2 regions of the Veillonella sp. 3_1_44 genome follow, and region 2 is predicted to be linked to the other one. Evidence: riboswitches for the same ligand, from Rfam matches in the RefSeq annotation. Region 2 holds a riboswitch; the other holds the start of a gene.
What was found. Region 2 has a riboswitch for thiamine pyrophosphate ahead of thiC (phosphomethylpyrimidine synthase ThiC). Riboswitches for the same ligand answer to the same signal wherever they lie in the genome.
Positions count from the first base shown of each region.

Region 1: another riboswitch for thiamine pyrophosphate. It lies ahead of cytX (putative hydroxymethylpyrimidine transporter CytX); the one in region 2 lies ahead of thiC (phosphomethylpyrimidine synthase ThiC).

Region 1 covers NZ_GG770201.1:303,066-314,961, reverse strand. The annotation lists gene ychF (redox-regulated ATPase YchF) at 1-559, shown strand, start outside; gene HMPREF0873_RS08040 (CsbD family protein) at 638-874, opposite strand; gene HMPREF0873_RS08035 (GlsB/YeaQ/YmgE family stress response membrane protein) at 939-1,178, opposite strand; gene HMPREF0873_RS08030 (NAD(P)H-dependent oxidoreductase) at 1,335-2,042, opposite strand; gene HMPREF0873_RS08025 (helix-turn-helix domain-containing protein) at 2,083-2,409, opposite strand; gene HMPREF0873_RS08020 (hypothetical protein) at 2,466-2,993, opposite strand; gene HMPREF0873_RS08015 (DUF3343 domain-containing protein) at 3,134-3,391, opposite strand; gene yedF (sulfurtransferase-like selenium metabolism protein YedF) at 3,516-4,115, opposite strand; gene selD (selenide, water dikinase SelD) at 4,286-5,317, opposite strand; gene HMPREF0873_RS08000 (DUF951 domain-containing protein) at 5,327-5,530, opposite strand; gene rbr (rubrerythrin) at 6,281-6,826, shown strand; gene thiM (hydroxyethylthiazole kinase) at 7,086-8,603, opposite strand; gene thiD (bifunctional hydroxymethylpyrimidine kinase/phosphomethylpyrimidine kinase) at 8,617-9,450, opposite strand; gene thiW (energy coupling factor transporter S component ThiW) at 9,450-9,929, opposite strand; TPP riboswitch at 9,993-10,087, opposite strand; TPP riboswitch at 10,169-10,274, shown strand; gene cytX (putative hydroxymethylpyrimidine transporter CytX) at 10,327-11,526, shown strand; gene HMPREF0873_RS07970 (ATP-binding cassette domain-containing protein) at 11,662-11,896, opposite strand, start outside.
Region 2 covers NZ_GG770201.1:491,478-503,373, reverse strand. The annotation lists gene HMPREF0873_RS09010 (biotin-dependent carboxyltransferase family protein) at 237-1,208, opposite strand; gene pxpB (5-oxoprolinase subunit PxpB) at 1,246-1,989, opposite strand; gene HMPREF0873_RS09000 (NRAMP family divalent metal transporter) at 2,064-3,260, opposite strand; gene HMPREF0873_RS08995 (LamB/YcsF family protein) at 3,389-4,156, opposite strand; gene thiE (thiamine phosphate synthase) at 4,468-4,986, opposite strand; gene thiF (sulfur carrier protein ThiS adenylyltransferase ThiF) at 4,987-5,625, opposite strand; gene thiH (2-iminoacetate synthase ThiH) at 5,638-6,738, opposite strand; gene HMPREF0873_RS08975 (thiazole synthase) at 6,748-7,518, opposite strand; gene thiS (sulfur carrier protein ThiS) at 7,520-7,717, opposite strand; gene thiC (phosphomethylpyrimidine synthase ThiC) at 7,741-9,045, opposite strand; TPP riboswitch at 9,124-9,231, opposite strand; gene HMPREF0873_RS08960 (ATP-dependent Clp protease ATP-binding subunit) at 9,309-11,462, opposite strand; gene HMPREF0873_RS08955 (ESPR-type extended signal peptide-containing protein) at 11,755-11,896, opposite strand, start outside.

The DNA of each region.
Region 1 (11,896 bases), 190 kb from region 2:
AGGTCTTGAAGAAGAAGAATTGGAAATGATCAAAGAGTTAACATTGCTTACAGCAAAACCATCTCTTTATGTAGCCAATATTTCTGAAGATGAAGTATCTGATTACTCTTCCAACGAATATGTAAAACGTGTAGAGGAATATGCGAAAAACGAAGGCGCTGGCATCGTTGTTGTGTCCGCTCGTATCGAATCTGAAATTGCAGAGTTATCCGATGAAGAGTCCGCTGCATTCCTTGAAGATCTTGGTCTTGAAGAATCTGGCTTAACAAAACTTATCAAAGCAAGTTATGCCCTCTTAGGTCTTATCAATTACTTCACAGCTGGTGAAATGGAAGCTCGTGCTTGGACAATCGTAAATGGCACAAAAGCACCTCAAGCTGCTGGTAAAATTCACTCGGATATTGAAAAAGGCTTTATCCGCGCTGAAATCGTATCCTTTGACGACTTACAAGCTTGTGGTAGCCAAAATGCAGCTAAAGAAAAAGGCCTCGTACGCCTTGAAGGTAAAGACTACGTTATGAAAGACGGCGATGTAACCCATTTCCGCTTCAATGTATAAACAAACTTATATAACAAAAACCAGTAAATCTCAGGATTTACTGGTTTTTTTATTACTAATTATAACCTTTATATAATATTATTTATCGTCTTTATGAAGAACATTTTTGACGCCACTAATCGCACCATCTACAGCATCTTTAACATCTTCAGCTGCTTTTTTGAGATCTTCAGCAACATCATGTGCAGCCTCTTTAACTTTTGCAGCTGTATTTTCTACAGCGCCTTCTGCTTGCAATTCTTTGTTATCAGTTAATTTACCGGCATTTTCTTTTAATGCACCTTTAGCTTGATTTAATTTATCTTCTAATGCCATAATTATGATCCTTTCATATAAAATCATTTATAGCTATGTTAGCTATACTTTTAAAAAAAGATTACTATCCCTTTTTCCCGAAGAAAAACGAAACAACAGCAACAACAATTACAGCACCAAGAACAGAAGGAATTAATGCCATGCCAGCTAAGCTAGGACCCCATGTGCCAAATATTGCTTGACCCACAGACGAACCAACTAAACCAGCAATAACATTGGCAATAACGCCCATTGCTCCACCTTTGTTAGTGATGGCTCCTGCAAGAAAACCGATAAAACCACCAACAATAATTGACCATAACATACGATCACTCCTTCCTATTTAATCAATATATTTATAATATCCTACAAAAAAAACGAACTTTATAAATATTATAAATAATATGTATATTTATAATATAACATTCATTTCTAAAGATTAAATGAAGAAATTCGATATAGATATAAAAGTCGCAATCGATTAAACTACTGTAACAATTTCATCCATTGTGCGACGTGTTTTATTGCGATGCGGTTCTTCATCTCGATATCCAAAGGCAGCCATCACAGCAATGCCAAAGTGCTTTGTATCAAAAAGACCTAATTCATCACCTAAAAAAGCTGTCATCTTATCTTGATTAAAGCCTTCCAATGCACAGGAATCAAGACCTTCGTAAGCAGCCATAGTCATCATATTAGCCATTACAATATACGCTTGCTTAGAAGACCAATCAAAGGCAGCACGATCAGACTCAAATGTTTTATAGTCTTCAGTTGTGAACTGAGCATATTTTTCTTTATAAATAGCATCGACTTCAGCAGGTAATTGTTTCACCTCTTCTTGAATGTAGCGTACATAAGGGGAATCAAATTCCAAATCCACCTTTTTACGTGTTAAGAACACCACGAAATGTCTCGCTTCAAGACCAGCTTGAATACCCCAACCATAAGATTTCATCTTTTCACGGATTTCAGGATTTTGAATAACTAATAATTGGTAAGCTTCAAAACCTAAAGAGGTGGGAGACAAGCGCGCCGCTGTTAAGATACCTTGCCAATCATCATCAGAAATCTTTTTAGTACTATCAAATTTCTTACATGCATAACGATATGTCATAGCGTACTCTAAATCTTTACGATCAAATTTAGGGGCTGTTAATTTTACATTTTCTATTTCATATTTGCTCATATATAACTCCTTATCTAAATGATATTACATAATAAAGGACTTACTTTATCATATCACCTTTGTAGATTCGTCCCCAGTCACACATGGCCATGATAATAGGACGTAGCGTTTCGCCAAATTCAGTGATACTATATTCCGTCTTTGGTGGCACCACTGGATAAATCTCTTTGTGGATGATACCTTCTGCTTCTAAATCCTTCAATTGTTGTGAAAGCATCTTAATCGTCGCTTGAGGAATGAGTTTTTGTATCTCATTAAATCGCAACGTTCTATCTGTCATCAAATGATACAGAATAATAGATTTATACTTACCTCCTACTACACTGAGGGATGCCTCTACAGGACAATTAAATAATTTTTCTTCCATAGAAACCTCCTCACTTAATAGTATCACGAGCCTTAATTAGCAACAAATAGTTTCTATTATTTATTAACACTTTTAGCAGCACTTACCAGACCATCAAGCCAATCTTGATGACCATTAAGCATCGGATTTGGTTTAGCTATATGTAATTCTTTCGCAGGCTCACCTACTTGCGTTTCTTGTGTCAAAATACGAACTACACCATAATCAAGCTCTTCCACAAGCCATGCATGAATAACATCTAGTCGCTCAGCAGTGCCAACTTCACCAGCCCAACCATGCCAAGAAATTCGACCAGGTTGATTTTCACTAGGTGCTACATATTCTACAACCTCTGCATCCACAGGGAAACCAAAGGTTTTAAAGAAGAAACGTGTATTAGATATAAGATGTGTATCTTCTTGATTAAGCATCTTAATATCGCTAGAGTTGCTGTAGTAAGAAGGCCATGTAGCAGCATTTGTTAAGTATTCCCATACAGCCTCTACAGTGATACCTTTTACAATCACCTCATTAGATACATAGTTATCAGTTAAACCTGGTAAGTATTCTTTTGGCCAGTTAATAGCATTCATTGTTGTATTCATAATAAACTCCTTTTATAGTATCAATTTTATTAGTTTTCAGCTGATGATGTCAGTATAAACCATATGGTATATTCCAACAAGAACGCACAAAAAAGTCACATAGTTACAAAAAAGTAACTATGTGACTTAATTTTTATCTACTAAGCTTCATATGGTACGGCCAGTTCGCCTTTTTCATACCAAAACAGTCCCGACGTACTAATCTTATGTTCTTTTAAAATAACCTTAACTTGCTCAACAATACTCGGATCTATTTCTATAGATAAACCACACATATCATAAAGCTCTGGGGGGGTAGCCATCAACTGATGAGGCACCTCTAATTCTGTTAATACCTTATCCGCCTTATCACCAAAATAATAGGATGTAAAAACGACAAGTAATTTTTTATTTTCCAATGCCTCACCTCTTACCAAAGTAGATACGATTAAATGTCTTTCATCTCAATGATTCATTTTAGAAATAAGAAATCTACTTTAAATCAGTAGCTCTAAATCGATATATCAAAATAAAATACTAATATTATAGCTTAACAATATTATCTCCAAGGATTGCATCTGTAATAGCGTACATATTAGTAATACTGCCTACGCCCAGCTTATCTTTTACACCGAAATAATCAAGACAAATGCCGCATGCTGCAATTTCTACACCAAGCTCAGCTAATTTCTTGATATTTTCCAAATGAACCGAATCATTGACTACCATCTTAACACTGCTATTGATGAAATAAATCTTAGAAGGCTTTACGTCAGCTTCAAGCATACATACCCAGAAGGTTTTCATCAAATTTCGGCCAAGCTCTTCACTACCTTCACCAAGATAATCCTTCGTCATCAAAATGACGCGATTTCCATAGTTCATAGGTTCACAACTTACTTCCGTTACCGAATTTGCATTTGGTGTCATAGTAAGATAAAAATCCTTGCCATCTTGGCGAATACCTACACCATAACCACGAGACTTACCAAACTTCTCTACATTATCGCGGCTCACTTCATTATCTACAATTGTAATAATAACAGCATTTGGATTCGCATCACTTACCTTCTTAGTTTCAATAACAGGTTTTGGACACAAGCTACCGCGCACATCTACCGTTAATTCCTTTGTATTGCTCATCATACACCTCTATATACATTATATAATTTGTGAAAGTATCAGCTATCAGCTATCAGCTATCAGCTATCAGCTATCAGCTATCAGCTATCAGCTATCAGCTATCAGCTATCAGCTAATAATAATTTAATTAAATATCTATCCTCAATAGTATAGACCTGATTTTTATAATTTTATTCTGTAACGCGTACCGCTAAACCACTGAAGCTTTCAACAGTACCCACAATAGCAGCACAGTCAATACCCGCCTTATGAAAGGCCTGAACAAGCGGCTCACCTTCGCTAGCAGGAACAGAGAATAGTAACCCACCAGAGGTTTGAGGATCAAATACAATATCCGACCATATAGGATCCAAGTCCTCATCAACTTGTACTTCAGTTATAGCCTTGCGATTACCATAAGATGCAGCCGGAATTAACCCCATTTGAGCCGCCTCGATGACATCATCAAAAAGAGGGATGTCGTAAACTTTAATATGAATCGTCACATTAGAAGCACTCGCCATTTCTACGGAGTGTCCCATGAGGCTAAAGCCTGTAACATCTGTACAAGCATGAACTGTAAAGTTATGCGCCACCTCAGCCGCTACACGATTTAAAGTACTCATACTAGTGACGGCCTGTTCCGTGCCTACAGGGAATAAATCTGCTTTCAACGCATTATTCATAATACCTGTACCAATGCGTTTTGTTAGCACCAACACGTCCCCTACTTGAGCACCTTTATTTTTCCAAATCTGATGGGGATTTACTTGACCAGTCACAGACATCCCAAAGATAGGTTCCTTATTTTCAATGCTGTGTCCACCTACGATGGCTGCACCAGCCTCGGCTACAATCGAACCAGCCCCATTTAACACATCCGTCAAAACACCTTGCTCGACGAGAGGAACCGGAAAGCCTACGATATTCATCGCCGTTAAAGGAGTTCCACCCATAGCATACACATCGCTTAGCGCATTAGCAGCTGCAATTTTACCGAATAAACCAGGATCATTAACCATAGGTGTAAAGAAATCTAAGGTTTGCACCAATGCAAAGGTATCCGAGATTTGATATACACCTGCATCATCGGCACCAGTCATATCTGCGAGAACATGTTCGTTAGTAACGGGTGTTAAAGCTTTCAGCACACGGTTTAATATATGAGGCCCAATCTTACACGCGCAGCCTCCACTTGTCACATAATCAGTAAGTCGTACCATAATCCCTCCTTACTCATTTTCCGGCAATCGAGAGATGATTTTCTTAACAGCCTTCTCAAATTTAGGGCGCGGCATCAAGAGTTGATGACCACATCCATTACATACGATGAGAAAGTCTGTACCAATTCGCTTAACTTCCCACTCATCACTGCCGCAAGGATGTGATTTTTTCATCTTCACTACATCGCCTACGTAATATCTAACAAATGCCATAGCGCCTCCTTTAACTTCTGTCAGTATTTATATATTTATTATACATAAAATAGTTGATTCTATAAATATATCCTGATTCTATAGTTCAATCGTCTATTACATAACCATAAAATTTTCGCCCTAAATATATAATGTACAGATTTGATATGTCTGCTGTTCTTATAATTAAAACCATAACACAAGAAAAATAGTATTATATAATCACCAAAAGATCACAAAAATGTTTATCTTAATCATTATATTTTATAGGGAAATATTAGTGCATCTAAAGAAATCAACATTAATAACTAAACAATAATGATTTTTCATTTAGTTATCATTCTCAATATCAAAATAAAGATTTTTTATAAATCCCATACTATTCAATCTTTATAAACCCACATTTTTACTACATTGATAATATTTATCATTTAGAAAATTTTCGAAATAAATTTTATAAAAAGACTTGCATTTCTCATTTAGTATGTTACAATATAGTCAACAATGATTATTCGTTAAGTATACGGATAACACATTGTATATAAAACTGTTAAGACGGCAAGTGCCGAAACACACAAATAAGTAAGTACTATTTTAAGAGTTAGGCAAGTGTCTATTTGATCTAAGAATAAGTTTTCTTACTAAGGCGAAGTCGCCCTCGAAATTGATAGAATAAGTATTCTATTCCATTGCATTCACAACCAAGTGGTTATGAATATATACGTTAAGTAACAATTTTGAAAATTATCGTAAGTACAAAGGAGTATTAAAATGGCAGAATTAAAAGGTTCTAACACTGAAAAAAATCTTCAAGCAGCATTTGCTGGCGAATCCCAAGCATTTCAAAAATATACATTCTACGCTAGTGCAGCTCGTAAAGCTGGCATGAACGAAATCGCTGACTATTTCGAAGAAACAGCTCACAACGAATCTGCACATGCTAAATTGTGGTTCAAAGCTCTTCATGGTGGTGATATTTCCGCTGATATCGAAGCTAACCTTCGCGATGCAGCAGCTGGTGAAAACTACGAACATACTACAATGTACAAAGAATTCGCTGACGAAGCTGAAAAAGAAGGATTTGCTAAAATCGCTTTCCAAATGCGCGAAGTTGGTAAAATTGAAGCTCGTCATGAAGCTCGTTACCTTGCATTAGCAGCTCAAGTATCCGGTAACAAAGTATTCCACAATGACGAACCAGTAGCTTGGATCTGTGCTAACTGCGGTTATGTACACGTTGGTGAAGAAGCTCCAAAAATTTGCCCTGTATGTGCACATCCACAAGCTTTCTTCCACCGTTTCGTTGAATCCATCTAATCTGTAAGTACGACACTAACTAGATTAATAACCTGTAAGTACAGATTTTAATAAAACTATACTTGTAAGTACAATCTAAACTTACAGTAAGTACTGACAACTTCCTTAACAAAAAGACGATGACATTTGTCATCGTCTTTTTTTGCATTCTTTTGTTAGATTTTTATTTTGTCTACTATATTTTATTCTATTCACTATAATATGTTTTTTATTTCCTTTGTATAGTGCTTATTATTTACTATTGAGTTATAAAAACATATCACTTAATATTATCTACTAAATTTTTAAATTCTTCTGCTGCTTCATATGGATCATCTGCATGAGCAATAGCAGATATTACGGCTACTCCACTGGCACCAGCTTGCAAAACAGGCGTTGCGTTATCTAAGGTAATACCCCCAATACCAACGCACGGTAATGTTAGACCTTCTGCTCGTAACTCAGTAATACGATCTGGTCCGCATGGCTCTTGAGCATCAGGTTTGCTACTTGTGGCATACATAGGACCTACACCGACACAATCTGCATACACTACATCAGTCTTATGAAGTTCCTCCACAGAATGAATGGATATACCAACAACCTTATTTCCTACAAGATTACGAACGTCTTCTAAACGCATATCCTCTTGTCCTACATGAACACCATCAGCATTAACAGCCACTGCTAAGTCTACATCGTCATTAATAATATAAAGCACATTATACATAGCACAAATTTCTTTTAACTGCTGAGCTAATTCTAGTTTCTGTTGTCCTTCTAATGTTCCTGTGCCCTTCTCTCTAAACTGAAAGCATGTCACGCCACCCCGACAAGCAGCTTCAACAGTATCTAGTAAATGTCTTTCATTAAAACCTACATCTTGCGTACCACTAATAAAATATACCTTTAATTGATCGGGTACAACTACGGGCCGTATTCTATTTCCAGATAAAAGCATCGCATCATCGAATTCATATAAGGCATCCATAAATGCCACACTAAAGCTGCCAGGTTTTACACCGCTCACCTTAACCGCACTTTCACCAGCAAGTCCATAGTAAGCCAGTGCATACGCAAGAAACTCACCGATAGACATGTTATGCATAAATGGATAATAGGAACTAAAGAATGCAGCTAAGACAGCCCCTAATAGACAGCCGGTCCCTGTTACCGCTGTCATGATTGGATGACCATGAGGAACTGCAAATACACGAGTTCCATCAGAAACGTAGTCCTCTTCGCCCGTTGCGACAACAGGACAATTAATTTGGCGTGCAAGACGATACGTTATAATTGCGCTATCCTCAACTTGTGCCCCATCTACGCCCTTACCAGAGAGAGAACTGTCAATCTTATGATTTGTATTAAGAGCATCATAGATGGCTTTAATTTCACTTTGGTTTCCTCGTAGCAACGAAATAGCACCGGTTTTAATCAAGTCTAAAACAACAGATAATCGATAAGCCCCAGCGTGACAGCCCACAGGGTCTAGCACAATAGGTACCTCATGAGCCTTCGCTAATTTAACAGCCTCTTTGTAATAAGTAACCTTATCTGGTGTAACGGTCCCAATGTTAATGAGTAAAGCCGCAGCATGAACGATAAGGTCTTTTAAGTCTTCGCTGCACTCACTCATTACGGGTGATGCACCGATGGCTAGTAAACCATTAGCCGTAAAGGTCCGCACCACATCATTGGTAATACAAATAACAAGAGGATTTTTTTTGCGTAGAGTCTCTAATATATTCAGTTCGGGCCAATTTGAACCATTTATATTTGGATTGTTGTAGATCATATAACTATCTCCTCTAGTCATTTTTCAAAAGTTCATCCATCGTTTGAGGGCCATTTACCAATAACCCATAAGCCATATGATTAACAGGCCCACAGCCATGACCAAGAGCAGGGTTATGTTTAATAGCTAGAGCGATATAGTCCTTTGCAATACCAATAGCATCCATTACATCACGTCCTTTAGCGAACTCTGCCGTAATGACTGCTGAGAAGGTGCAGCCCGTACCATGAGTATGAACAGTATCATATTTAGGACTTGTCCACGTACGCACATCTCCATCTTTGGTGAAAGCATAATCCGTAGCATCATCTCCAATATGGCCGCCTTTTATAATAACCACTCGGGGTCCTAATTCATGTAAAATACGCTTAGCTGCTGTTGTGATATCACTTTCACAAGTAATAGACATGTCCGCTAACACCTCTGCCTCGCTACGATTAGGTGTAATGACTGTGGCGACCGGAATGAGTTTCGATTTTAAGAAATTCACGGCCTCATCCGATACAAGTCGATCACCACTAGTAGCAATCATAACGGGATCCATTACATAAGGAATATTCTTGCTTACATAAGGATAAATGAGGTCCATCATCTCCGGTAAAGCAATCATGCCCGTCTTAACGGCTTGTGGTGTAATATCTGAATATACATCGTGTAACTGTTTTTCTATGCTTTCTAACGATAGGTGTTCTACGTGATGTACACCCGTTGTATTTTGAGCCACCACAGAAGTAACAACGGCCATGCCGTATACATTTCGACTTTGGAAGGATTTTAAATCAGCCATAATGCCAGCGCCACCACTAGGGTCAGTACCGGCAATTGTTAATGCAGTATGTAGTTTCATTATGCCTCCTTGTGTAACAGATTACGTCGAGATAAGATTTGTAATACTACGAAGCCAATGCAAGCACCTGCAATAGAGCTCATGGAAAAGGATGTAATCAAGGTCAACAATGCCAATGGTTTGCCTAGTAGGAAATGAGCAATTGGATAGCTTACAAGAGCACCAATAAGTCCAGTGCCAATGATTTCGCCTAAAGCCGCTGCCCAGATGGCGTTGTATTTTTTATATAAATACGCAGATAACCAAGCGCCAATCATACTACCTGGAAAGGCTAATGGAGAGCCTAGTGCTAGTACATTACGTAAGCAAGAAGTACTAAAGGCTGCGCCTACAGAGAATCTCGCCCCAACTATAACGGCTAAGATTACATTTATCATATGTTGAAATGGAAAAATACGAGCAGGGCCAATAGGAATCGACGTAGTCGATAAGACGACACCTAAGGCCACACATATGCTAGCAATAATCATTTTTTTCATAATACCTCCAAGTAAATAAAAATGAGACCACCTCAAATGGAATGGTCTCGTAATAGTTTGGTATCATGTTTCATTCCACTTCCCTACGCCAGTATTATCTGGATCAGGTCTAGGGTTTTGAATGGTCAATCTCAGCAAAAGCACCCCTAGTGGCAATATATTTTTATAATCTAGTTATAACATTATTATACAATCTATGCAACAAAATAATTGACGGTTCCCGTAGCACCTCGTATAATGAAGCCATAATGGGGTGCTCACACAAGTGGGCTGAGAGTAAGCTAAAGCTTTAACCCATAACCTGATTTGGATAATGCCAACGTAGGGAACATAGAGGATTAATGGCCGAGTTCCTGTGAGCTCGGCTTTTTCTATGACTTCCTGGCAAGGAGGACGTATGAAAAATACACACATCACGCAACCACAATTTGCCATGATATGGTTCGGTGCCGCTTTATCGATTGCGGAAATTATGACCGGTACCTATCTGGCCCCCTTAGGCCTCGCGCAAGGTCTCTATGCCATCATCTTAGGTCATATTATCGGCGGCATCCTGCTATTTGGTGCGGGACTCATCGGTGGCCGCTTGCGGCAAGGCAGTATGAACACGACAGCCTTTAGCTTTGGCCCACTAGGGGCAAAGGGCTTTGCCTTTTTAAATATGCTCCAGCTCATCGGTTGGACCAGCATCATGATTTACGATGCCATGTTAGCCTTACAAGCACTGGCACCTCTATCACCTATGATTTGGACCATTGCCATCGGGGCCCTCGTCATTTTGTGGCTCTTCATCGGCCTCCACAATACGGGCTATATTCAAGCCATCGTATCTATTCTATTGCTAGGCCTCACCCTCTACATGGGCACGCACATGATATCGCAGTGGCCTAGTGAAGGTGGCCTTCTAACTAGCGGAAACATGAGTTTCATCGCTGCTCTTGAGTTATCTATTGCCATGCCACTATCTTGGCTACCTCTCATCAGTGATTATACCCGTGAAAGTAAACATCCTTTCACCGCATCACTCACAAGTGCTACGGTCTACACGGTAACGAGTATCGTCATGTATACCTTAGGTCTTAGTGCCGCTATTTTTGGCGGTGGCGACTCCATCATTACTATCATGATGAATGCAGGACTTGGTCTTGCTGGACTCATCGTTATTATCTTCTCTACCGTTACTACAACCTTTATGGACGCTTACTCTGCAGGTGTTTCTAGTACGACTATCTATAATAGTGCATCTAGTAAGGGCATTGCAGTTATTGTTACCATCGTTGGCACTATTGCAGCTATCTTGTATCCGATGGACGATATTACAGACTTCTTATACCTCATCGGATCTGTCTTTACCCCAATGATTGCCATCTTGCTAGCGGACTACTTTATGAATCGTCAACAAGTGCAAACTCTATCGGCTTTTTTAGTACGCGGCACAATTTGGGCTGTATCGGTCGGTTTATATCACTATATGTTACACAGTGAAAGCACCGTAGGTGCTACATTACCAGCCTTTACAATGGCCTTTATCATAACTACTATCATTGGTTTCGTAAGTAAAGCAGTAAAGGTCTCTACAGAAGTTAAACAACCATAATAGGATATATACAACAAGCATCCAAGATAGGAGACTAACTAAATAGGAACTGCTATATAAACAATAAAACCCCTTTAGGAGCAATAACTCGTATGAAGGGGTTTTGTTATTTAGATTCTTTTATTTACATTATTGTTATTTAGATATTTGAATTTGGCCTTCTTCACAGGTCCAGTGCCGATCTCCAACCATTTCGGCTTCGCTTTCATCATGGGTAACCCATACACAAGGTACATCCCACTCGCGAATAATGGACACCAAATCTTCGCGCACATGCTTTCGCAAGTTCCAATCTAAAGCAGATAAAGGCTCATCAAGAAGCAAGATAGTCGGTTTAGAGTAGAGCGCACGTCCCAAAGCAACTCGTTGC
Region 2 (11,896 bases):
TCGTTTATGAGATTATAGATACTAAAAAAATATCTTTACAGCTAGATATTACGGACTAAATCGCATATCATCACTACAGAGATAATTACTTCATTAAAATCATATAAAACACTAGATATTTCCCTTAGCCAATAGCTGATTTACTACAATTTTCAAAGAAAAAAGCTATCTCATAGAAATAACAATCTACAAGATAGCTTTATTGCTAGTTTATATAATTAAATAGGGAAAACCAATTAAGTTACATTAAAGGCATATACACTTTGCTCGTGTGCTAATTGTATACGCTTATGTAAGCGTTTCATATATGTACGATATATCGCTTGTGCTTCTTCGACAGATACGATATCAAAATGAATTCCATCCCCCACTGGTAATTGGCTTAACCTAGGTAAATCTGCCGTAATCACAGTGCCAATCTTTGTATAGCCACCTGTTGTTTGCCGATCTGCCATGAGCACTATAGGGTTTCCATCAGAAGGAACTTGGATAGAACCAAATACAGCGCCATCGGAGATAATATCTGCACCATCTATATGCTCTATAACAGGGCCATCCAAGCGAAAGCCCATGCGATCACATTGTACAGTCAATGTATATATTTTACTACCAAAGGTCCTAATCCCTTTCTCTGTAAAATACTTTGCTTGATTTCCGAGAACAACACGCAAAGGTTCGTGACACTCACGACCGCCGCGGTTATATAAAGCAGTATTGAATAAGTTATGACCACCATAGAAGTCGCACACATTCACTTCGTCTCTAGTAAATGCTTTAATGCCAAACTGATCGCCCGCTTGTAATGAACGCCCCTCAAAACCACCTATTTTAGCCTTTGTATGAGTCGATACGCTACCGTTAATAGCAGGAACATCGATACCACCAGAGAAAGCAATATACATACGCACTCCACATTGGCTGAAGCCACCAGAAATGATATCCCCTTCGTGACAAATAAAAGGTATATATCTAGGCACGACTAAATTGTTAATGGTTGGGTGCATGTCGGCCCCTGTAAAAGCAACAATACATGTACCTTGAACAGTTAGCGTAGGAGGTAACACGGTACATTCTAAAGCACCTAGCGGTTCCTTGTTTCCTACTAGAGCCTGTCCCAAGAGATAGCTTTCACTATCCATAGGACCTGCCACAGGCATACCATATTGTTGAAAGCCAATACGCCCTAAATCTTGAATCGTTGTATACATACCCGGAGCATCTACGCGGATTAAAGCGCGTTGAAACTCATTTATATCCACGTAAATCACCACTTTCTATTTCATATATAGATGGAATATATTCCATACCCAAGGATTTAATCCTATGGAATTCGTTTTCATCGATAGGCACATAACGAACGTAGTCCCCTGCCCTTAATAATGCAGCTTGCTTTTTAGACATGTCATACATAGTCAAAGGTGTGCGTCCAATAATCTGCCAGCCCCCTGGAGAATCTGATGGATATGTGCCAGTCTGTTCTCCTGCAATACCTACAGACCCGGCAGGAATCAAAGTTCTTGGCGAAGACAAGCGCGGAGTTGCAATGCGAGGATCCATCCCACCTAAGTAAGTAAAACCAGGAATAAAACCTAACATATAAACCAAATAATCAGTACCACTATGAATGGATACAACTTCAGCTTCACTTATATGATTGTGAGAGGCTACAAAACCTAGATCTGGACCATACTCGCCACCGTATATGGTCGGGATTTCAACAATCGTAACACGTTCATTTCCGCTGTCTGTTACAGATTCTTGTAATATTGGATTAAGAGTTCCACAAATGTCGGAATACGTATATACCATTGCATCATATTGAACAAGCAATGCACAGTATGTAGGAACTAGTTCAATAATTCCATCTAGCTGTAAGAGTTTAATCTGCTCTATAACTTGTCGGATTTGTCGATTAATCTTTGGATCGATTGCTTGACCAAAATCAATAGAGATAGCGCAATCCCCTACAGGTGAAATTGTAGGTTTCATATGTACCTCCTGCTATAACTAGAAAGGACCATCACATTCAAGATGAACGTAATGGTGCTTTCACAGATAATTAATTAACCTAGTAACTTAGCAATACCTTTTAAAGATGTAACACCAATGTAAGATGTTACGAGCACTACAATCCACCCTGTATAATATAAAAGTTTATTGTGTTTATATGTTCCTACGATTTCAGATTTATGAGTTGCGACAAGCATAACTGCCAATGTAACAGGTAATATTAACCCATTTACAGAACCAGCTAAAATCAATAGAGATGCTGGTTTACCAATAAAAATCAGGATACATGTGGAAATAAAGATAAATGCCATAATAGTCAATTTTTCATTTCGTTCTACCACCTTAAACAATGTTTTTAAAAAGGATACTGATGTATAGGCAGCCCCTACTACAGAGGTCAATGCGGCACAGAAGAACACTATACCGAATAATTTATGCCCGATTTCACCAGCTCCTAAAAGAAAAGCAGAACCAGCTGGATCCTTAGCATCTAGTACAAATCCCATAGATACCACACCAAGAACAGCTAAGAATAATAATATACGAACTAGCGCATCAACAGACATGCCCATAATAGCTGCACGACGTACATCCTTTAAATGTTCTTGACCTGTAATACCAGCATCAATAAGGCGGTGACCACCAGAGAATGTTATATATCCACCTACGGTCCCTCCAATAAGAGTTATCGTAGCAAGCCACGGATAATTCGTAGGTACTATCGCATGAGTCACTGCTGTCCCTACTGGGGGATTCGTTGAAAATGCTACATAAGCAATGAGGACGAGCATAACCGTACCGAGTACTTTAGCCGTATTATCTAGAACACCACCCATCTTCTTAGATGTAAATAGTAAGATGCCCAAAATACCACTAATAGCGGCTGCTGTTGTTGTGTCGATACCAAATATAATATTGAGGCCCATAGAAGCACCACCAATATTACCGATATTAAAGGCTAATCCACCAAGGGAAATTAAAAATGCCACTATATACCCAAGGCCTGGTAATACCTTATTCGCAATATCTTGACCGCGCATTTGGGATACACCAATAATTGTCCACACATTAAGCTGTGCAATAATAGAGAAAATAACGGATATAACGATAGCAAATGCAAAGTCTGCTTTCAACTCATTTGTAAACGCTGCTGTTTGCAACATAAAGCCAGGCCCAATAGATGACGTGGCCATTAAGAAAGCTGCCCCTAATAGGACAGAGAAACTCGCTTTACCTGTAATTGGTTTCATAGGAACCTCCAAAATAATAATTAATCTATGTCATACTTATTGCTTAAAGCTCATACTTGCTTTTAATACTTATATTCGTATTTTCTGTTAGTATTAATTAAGCATTTATTTTAATGTTCTTAATAGTGTTATCGGTTTTGAAAATTCGCCACCGTTATACCAGCTTTTGATAGCTCTTCCCAAATATACTTTGTGAAAGCTATCGCTTCAGGATTATCTCCATGAACACATATGGAGTCAGCCACAATATCAATGGTCTTCCCCGTATTAGTAACAACCTTACCCTTTGTAACCATCATGAGAACTCGGTCTAAAGCCTCTTGCGGGTCTTTGATGAAAGCACCTACTTCTGTACGAGGGACCAATGTTCCCTCCTCTGTATAGCCACGATCGGCAAACACTTCCTGTATAACAGGAATGCCTCGTCGCTGTGCCTCTTGAGCAATATAGCTACCACTCAATACCATGGCCGCGATATTAGGATTTACCGCTTGTAAACCATCTAAAATTGCATCGGCTAGTACAGGCGTAACACAGGCTGTATTGTAAAAAGCACCATGTAATTTCATATGCTGTAAAGTAATGTCATAACTATCACAAAAAGCTTGAAGTGCACCTAGTTGGTACATCATATAGGCTTTTGCCTCAGCAGGACTTACTGCCATCGCACGACGACCAAATCCCATCAAATCTGGATAACCAGGATGCGCCCCTACGGCAACTCCTTTTTCTTTACATATGCGGACAGTCGCATCCATAATAAGAGGATCTCCAGCGTGCCAACCACAAGCAATATTAGCACTTGTTACGTGATTTAATACTTCACTATCCATGCCTAATGTATAGTTACCAAAACTTTCGCCTAAATCACTATTTAAATCTACATAATGAGACATATACTATTACCTCTTCATCTTCATTTATTTTATAAATTCTATAGAATATCGAATTTAATGATACGATTATACTAAACAAATCGATACGTTAGCAATGATTTTTATCATGTATACAAAATTCTTTTATAACCAAAAAAACCACAAGATTTTAATCTTGTGGTTTGTATGTAAACTCAATTTTTTATCTGACTCTACTATATCCAGTCATAAGCTCATAAACCGTATTTTGTATATTGTCCGACTCTGTTATTTCAGAAACGGCACAAATAAAATCGGGATGCGCTTGCCAAACGATATCAGTATTTGTCGTTTTAATCCCCCCCAATAGCAACAATAGGAAACTTACTAAATTGCTTTGCCCAATATACATAAGAAATTCCTACAGGATTAGCATTAGGTTTTGTCTGTGTAGAAAAAATAGGCCCTACCCCAATATAATCAATAACACCTGTATATCTGTTTGCCACTTTTAGGTCAGATATACTATGGGTTGACCAGCCAATCAACATATTAGGCCCTACAATTCGTCTTACCGTATTGGGCGGCAAATCAGCTTGCCCAATATGAACACCATCAGCATGTACAGCCAGCGCAAGATCAACATAATCATCAATAATTAATAGAGCATGATAATTAGAGGTCAATCGTCTCAAAATCATAGCCTCCTGATATCGCAGAATAGGTGTTTTTCCCTTTTCACGATATTGAATAATTCGTATCCCTGCGCTTAGCATATCTTTCACAAGCGGAACCACATCTCGAGTACCGCCCGTAATTCCATAAATAGGGCAAGCATTCATTACCTCTGTTAGTTTGTCTTTTCGATTCACCTATTTCACCTCATTAGACATGGTCTTCTCTAGTAAAAGTGATAACGCTAGATCCGCCTGTTTTGCAGCAGCAATAGCTACACGTGGCGCATAAGGATACGCATTGTCTACACCGGAATGCTCGTCACCAACAATATACAAATTTTTACCTAGCTTTTTAGTTCGTAACGCATCGGAATTACCGATTCCAGCTAATCCGGATACCATGATTTTAGGTATATATACTGAAATTGTAGCCTCTAAAAACATAGATTTAGCTTCTACAGTATCAAAGGCTTCTATCAAAATATCGGCTTTTTTATAGATTTCAGGTATATTCTCGATTGTCAATTTATCCTTATAAACCGTAACGATAACATTTGAATTAATGGCAGTTAACACATCTTGTAAAGCCTCTACCTTATACTGCCCCACATGACTCGAAAAATAGTATTGCCGATTTAAATTACTTAGCTCTACAATGTCATAATCTGCAATAATTAGATTTCGAATACCGCTACGGACAAGATTAACCGCACAATTGGATCCCAATCCGCCAGCACCTAAAACGCCTACTACTGAACTCTGCAATTTACGAAACTCCTCAGAACTATAGAAGTGAGATATAGCCGTTTCAAATTCGTTATTCATATGAGCCATACACATATCTCCTCATAGTGCCTGCCAATCTTTATAAATAGGTTGGTATCCATTATTTTCGAGCATTGCAGCCATTTCACTTACGCTGCGATTATCACTAATTGTAAATTGGCTAGAATCATCTTGTTTTGTATGTCCCCCTACAGAGGTTGTTACGCCAGCAGAAAGTTTTGTAATCCCAAGTCTCACCAGATTATCACGCATATACTTGCTTTCACGAGAGGAAAGCGTAATTCCCACACGGGGGAACAAAAGACGCAAAGCCAAAATATATTGAACCAATGCCGTATCATCTACAGGATATTTTGGAGAATAACCTACTGCACAAGGTCGAATTCTTGGAACGGAAACAGATAATTCTACATCTGGATAATGTTGCATAAGGTAATTGAGATGTAACATCGTCTTGTATGCCTCTCGACGCCATTCATCAAGACCCATTAAAGCACCAATATTGACCACTCTAAATCCAGCCTGACAAGCCAACTCAGGCGTATCAATCCGCTTTGCAAAATCACTCTTAGGCCCAAATGGATGTAATTGCGCATACAACGTCGGATTATATGTCTCTTGGAACATCGTCATTCCATCCGCTCCAACTGTGACTAATCCTTTATATTCCTCTAGCGTAAGCGAATACACCTCGACACTAACGCTACTAAAAATAGGAACCAATTTTTCTACGGCAGCTTGTATATATGACGGTGGACTACAAGATTTAGATTCACCAGTTAACACTAAAACTTGCTCTAATCCCGTTTCAGCGATTGCTTTCGCCTCAAGCTCAATATCTTCTAAACTTAGCTTTTCACGGGCAATTCCACTATGATGACTATATCCACAATAAACACAACCATTGTCGCAATAGTTTGAAATGTACATAGGCGTGAACAGTTGTATGGTATAACCAAATTGCTGTACCGTCCGCTTATGAGCTATCTGCGCCATATCTTCTAAATACAGCAGGGCTTGAGGTGATAATAGAATAAGTGCATCCTCAATAGTTAGTACTGATTTAGAGAGTGTTGAAAGTATTTCATCATCAGTTATAGCCTCTAATGTTTCAGCTATATCTTCGTCGTAAACGCTTGAAAGTACATCTATAAATGACATATCATCACCCTACTTTCGCAAGAAACCAGTTAATGGTGAAGATGCACTACCTACAGACTTCTTAGGTGCACATTTTGCAAGATATGCCTTACGACCAGCCTCTACAGCATGATAAAAAGCCTCTGCCATGCCTACTGGGTCCGAACTCGTAGCAATAGCCGTATTAACAAGAACAGCACTAGCCCCCATTTCCATAGCTATTGTTGCATCAGAAGGACGTCCTATCCCCGCATCAACAATAATAGGCACATCAATAGAGTTGATTAAAATCTCTATCAATCCTTTTGCTTCAAGTCCACGATTACTACCTATAGGCGAAGCGAGGGGCATAACACAACTAGCACCAGCATCTACTAGTCGCTTTGCATCCATCAAATTAGGACTCATATAAGGAAAGACTATAAACCCTTCCTTTGCCAACACCTCGGTGGCTTTAATAGTCTCTAAATTATCGGGCATCAAATACATCTGATCTTGAATGACTTCAATCTTAATCAAATCACCACAGCCTAATGCTTTTGCCATACGTGCAATGCGTATAGCCTCATCTGCATTTCTAGCACCCGATGTATTCGGTAATAAATGCATTGTACCAGGGATATAGTTTAATATATCCTCCTCGCTTTGCGTTGTACCTACTCGCCTAAGAGCAACTGTCACAATATCTGATTGTGATGCTACTAATGCATCATGCATCAAATTATAGGATGCATATTTCCCTGTCCCCACTAACAAGCGACTAGAAAATGTTGTATTACCTACAGCAAATGAATCCAACATATCAACCACCTCCTACAAAGCTAACGATTTCTAATCTATCAGCAGCCGTTAATTTAGTGGTTGTATACGTTTCCTTACTAAGAATCTCACCATTAAGCTCAACTACAAAGTGTTTACCGGTATACCCTAATTCATTAAGAACCAAATGAAGTTGCTCGTTTGAAACCTGCTTTGGCTCTCCATTAACAATCAAATCCATAGTGACCTCCCATATGAAAAAGCTTATAAAATATCAATATATTCTTCTTGTAAAGCTTTATTCATACTGCGTACAGCACAGAACTTGCCACACATCGAACAGGTTTCACTATGATCTTCCTCCGGTGCTCTACTTTCACGAATAGAACGAGCCCGTTCAGGATCAAGGGCACAAGCATATTGTGCCTCCCAATCGAGAACTTGACGTGCTTTAGCCATAGTGTCATCTATATCTCTTGCATTAGGAATACCACGAGCAATATCTGCAGCATGCGCCGCTATTTTGAAAGCCATAATTCCGTCTTTTACATCATCTGCATTTGGTAAGGCTAAATGTTCCGCTGGTGTAACATAGCACAAGAATGACGCACCATGCATACCCGCTACAGCGCCACCAATAGCAGCCGTAATATGGTCATAGCCTGGAGCAATATCTGTTACGAGCGGTCCCAACACATAGAATGGCGCTCCATCACACAAGGATTCTTGAACTTCCATATTCATTTGTATTTGATGTAAAGGTACATGCCCAGGTCCTTCAATCATAGCTTGTACACCATATTGTTTCGCTCGTTTTGCCAATTCACCAAGCCTTACAAGCTCTTCAATTTGGCACACATCAGTTGCATCCGCTAAGCAACCTGGACGACAAGCATCACCTAAAGACAAAGTAACATCATATTCTTTGCAAATCTTTAAGATTTCATCAAAGTATTCGTAGAATGGATTTTCATGACCTGTCATGCTCATCCACGCAAATACCAAACTGCCTCCACGACTAACAATATTGAGCAACCGTTTATGATTCTTGATTTGATCTATTGTTTTTCTCGTAATACCACTGTGGATAGTAATAAAATCTACACCATCTTGAGCGTGTAATCGGATAGTGTCCAAGAAGTCTTGAGCCGTTAATTCACCCAAATCTTTTTGATGATGAATGACACTATCATAAATAGGCACCGTACCAATCATTACTGGCGATGTCTCAATTAATTTACGTCTAAAAATACGAGTGTCACCATGAGTGGAAAGATCCATGATCGACTCTGCGCCAAGTCTAATAGCTCGATTAACCTTTTCAATTTCACTATCATAATCAGTGACGTCTTTCGATGTACCTAAATTAACATTGACTTTAGTTCTAAGACGCTTACCAATCCCCTCAGGCGAAATACTAGTATGTTGCTTGTTACAAGGAATAACAACCTTTCCTGCTGCCACTAGTGAACGTAATACGTCTTCATCCATACGTTCTTTTTCCGCGACGACTTTCATTTCCTTCGTAACTACACCAGCCACAGCCGATTCCAATTGTGTCATAAACATTTTTACATCCTCCTATATAAAAGACATATATAGTTAGGTATGCAAAAACGGGTATCGAACAAAATGATCGATACCCGTATTAAGTATTAGCGTGCTTCCTACGCGGGCATGATCCCGATCAGGTATAAAGGTCAGGTGCTCGCAGCCCTTTCTCAGCCTATATAATAGGCTCCCTTGCATACTCACTATATAATTATGCTATTAATATTACTACTTTATTCAGATTTGTCAAATGATTATTCCGACACTTTTACGTCTATTATTTATTTCTCAGCCTTATCTTGGTCTTTGCTATCATCGGAATCTGCTTTTTCAGAGATTACAATATGACCATCCTTAACATCGGCAAGCAAGTGTTTAGCATCGATGTGATCCAAGTAGAAATCTGTTACATTATCGCGGATTTCAGATTCGATAACACGACGTAATGGACGAGCGCCCATAGTTTTGTCATACCCTTGTTCCATCAACAATTCTTTAGCTGCATCTGTTACATCAAGAGTGATGTCTTTTTTAGCTAAAGTTTTATTCACTTGATCAAGCATCAAATCTACAATTTTTTTCAAATCTTCTTTGCTCAATTGATTGAACTCGATAACTGCGTTGAAACGGTTCAAAAACTCTGGACGGAAGAATGGAGCGATGCGTTCCATTACATCTACTTTATTTTCATCATCATTGTCACTACCATAACCAAAACCTGCATTGGATGTAGCGATGATAACAGTATTTTTAAAGTTTACTGTGTTACCTTGACCATCTGTTAAGCGACCATCATCCAATACTTGTAGAAGTAATGTAATAACTTGAGGGTCTGCTTTTTCGATTTCATCGAATAATACGATGGAATAAGGATTACGACGTACGCGTTCAGTCAATGTGTTAGAGTTATCTTCATAACCAACATAACCAGCTGTAGCACCGATTAATTTAGATACGGCTGTGCGATCACTATATTCGGACATATCCAAGCGAATGATTGCATCTTTGTTACCAAACATATCTAGAGCTAATTGTTTAGCTAATTCTGTTTTACCAACGCCAGTAGGACCTACGAATAAGAAGCTACCGATTGGACGGTTGCCTTCGTCAAAGCCTGCACGGTTACGACGGATTGCTTTAGATACAGCTTCTACTGCTTTATCTTGACCAATTACATGAGCTTCTAAACGAGATTTCATGTCTTTCAAGCGTTCGATATCGGATGCCCCCATTTGAGATACAGGAATACCAGTCATTCTTTCAACGGCTTCTGCTACATCGTTAACCTTAGCCACTACCTTTTGATTTTCTGTATGGTTATCAAGCTCTGCTTGTAACTTTTGAATACGCATTTTTTCATTAATCGCAGATTCATAGTCTTCTTTTTGAGCATATTCCTCTTGTTTTGCTTTAGCATCAGCAATATCTGCTTCCAATGTTTTAATATCTGTTACAGGATGTTGAGATGCCAAGTGAGCTGCTGTTACATCGATTAAATCAATAGCTTTATCAGGCAAGCTACGTTGTGGAATATACTGTACGGAATAATCTACAGCTGCTTTCAACACCGCATCTGGCAATTCAATATTATGATGCGCTTCGTACAATGGACGAATGCCTTGTAAGATTTTGAAAGTATCCTCTGCAGATGGCGCGTTTACCTTTACCTCATTAAAACGACGAGCGAGAGCCGCGTTTTTCATGATTGTATTACGGTATTCATCTTGTGTTGTAGCACCAATAACAGTCATTTCACCACGAGACAAAGCAGGTTTTAAGATATCTGCCAAGCCTTTGGAGCCTTGACCATCACCGGTAGAACCAGCACCCAAAATTTGGTGGATTTCGTCGAAGAACAAGATAATATTGCCAGCGGCTTTTACCTCTTTAATAAGGTTTTGAATGTTTTCTTCAAAGGAACCACGGTATTGAGTACCAGCTTCCAATCCGGAAATATCGATGGAAATGATTTCTTTATTTTTAATAGCTGCTGGAACATCACCATTTACAATAGCTTGTGCCAAGCCTTCTACTACTGCAGTTTTACCAACACCAGCATCACCTACAAGTACTGGATTGTTTTTAGTACGACGCGCTAAGATTTCTGCTGTTTCTTGGATTTCTTTATTACGACCAATGACAGGATCGAGTTTACCATCACGAGCTTGTTGAGTTAAGTTTGTCCCCAAACGAGCAAGGATGCCATCTTGTTTAATTTTACCTTGTTGCGCAGCTTGAGCAGCTTGCATTTCCTCATTAGATGGTAATCGACCAGTTTGACGATAAAACGCAAATTCTTCTGGAGTTACTTCGCGACCATTAATCTTATAACTACGTCGTTCCGTGGAATAACCACCCATATTACCCATCAATTGATTAAACAAATCATTCATACTAGAAAATTCATTACCAAAATTGTTAAAGTTGTTGTTCATATATTTTACCCCCTCATACATCATAGAGTTTAACTATTTGACTAATACTATTTTTACTGGGTTTATTTACCCTACGACATTATAATAACCCCTAAAAGTCAAAAAGTCAATAAGTCAAAAGATAAATTTTAAAATATTTTTGACTTTATATTCTAACAACAAAAAAGGTTCCGTATTTCAGTTGAGGCTTATCGTCCATCAACTTCCTACGGAACCTTTTTTCTTTACGACATCGGATAACACTACAAGAATGCTATAGCGAAATTATCGTTTCAATTACTATATTTAGTTATTAACCTTTAGTTGCTAGTAAACTATTAACCATAGCTTTCAACGATTCGATTTCAGCTTGTTGTTTATCCAATACTTCTTTTTGTCTACTATTCTCTTGTTTCAAAGAGGTCATTTCATCCTGCATCACATAAATGGAACTG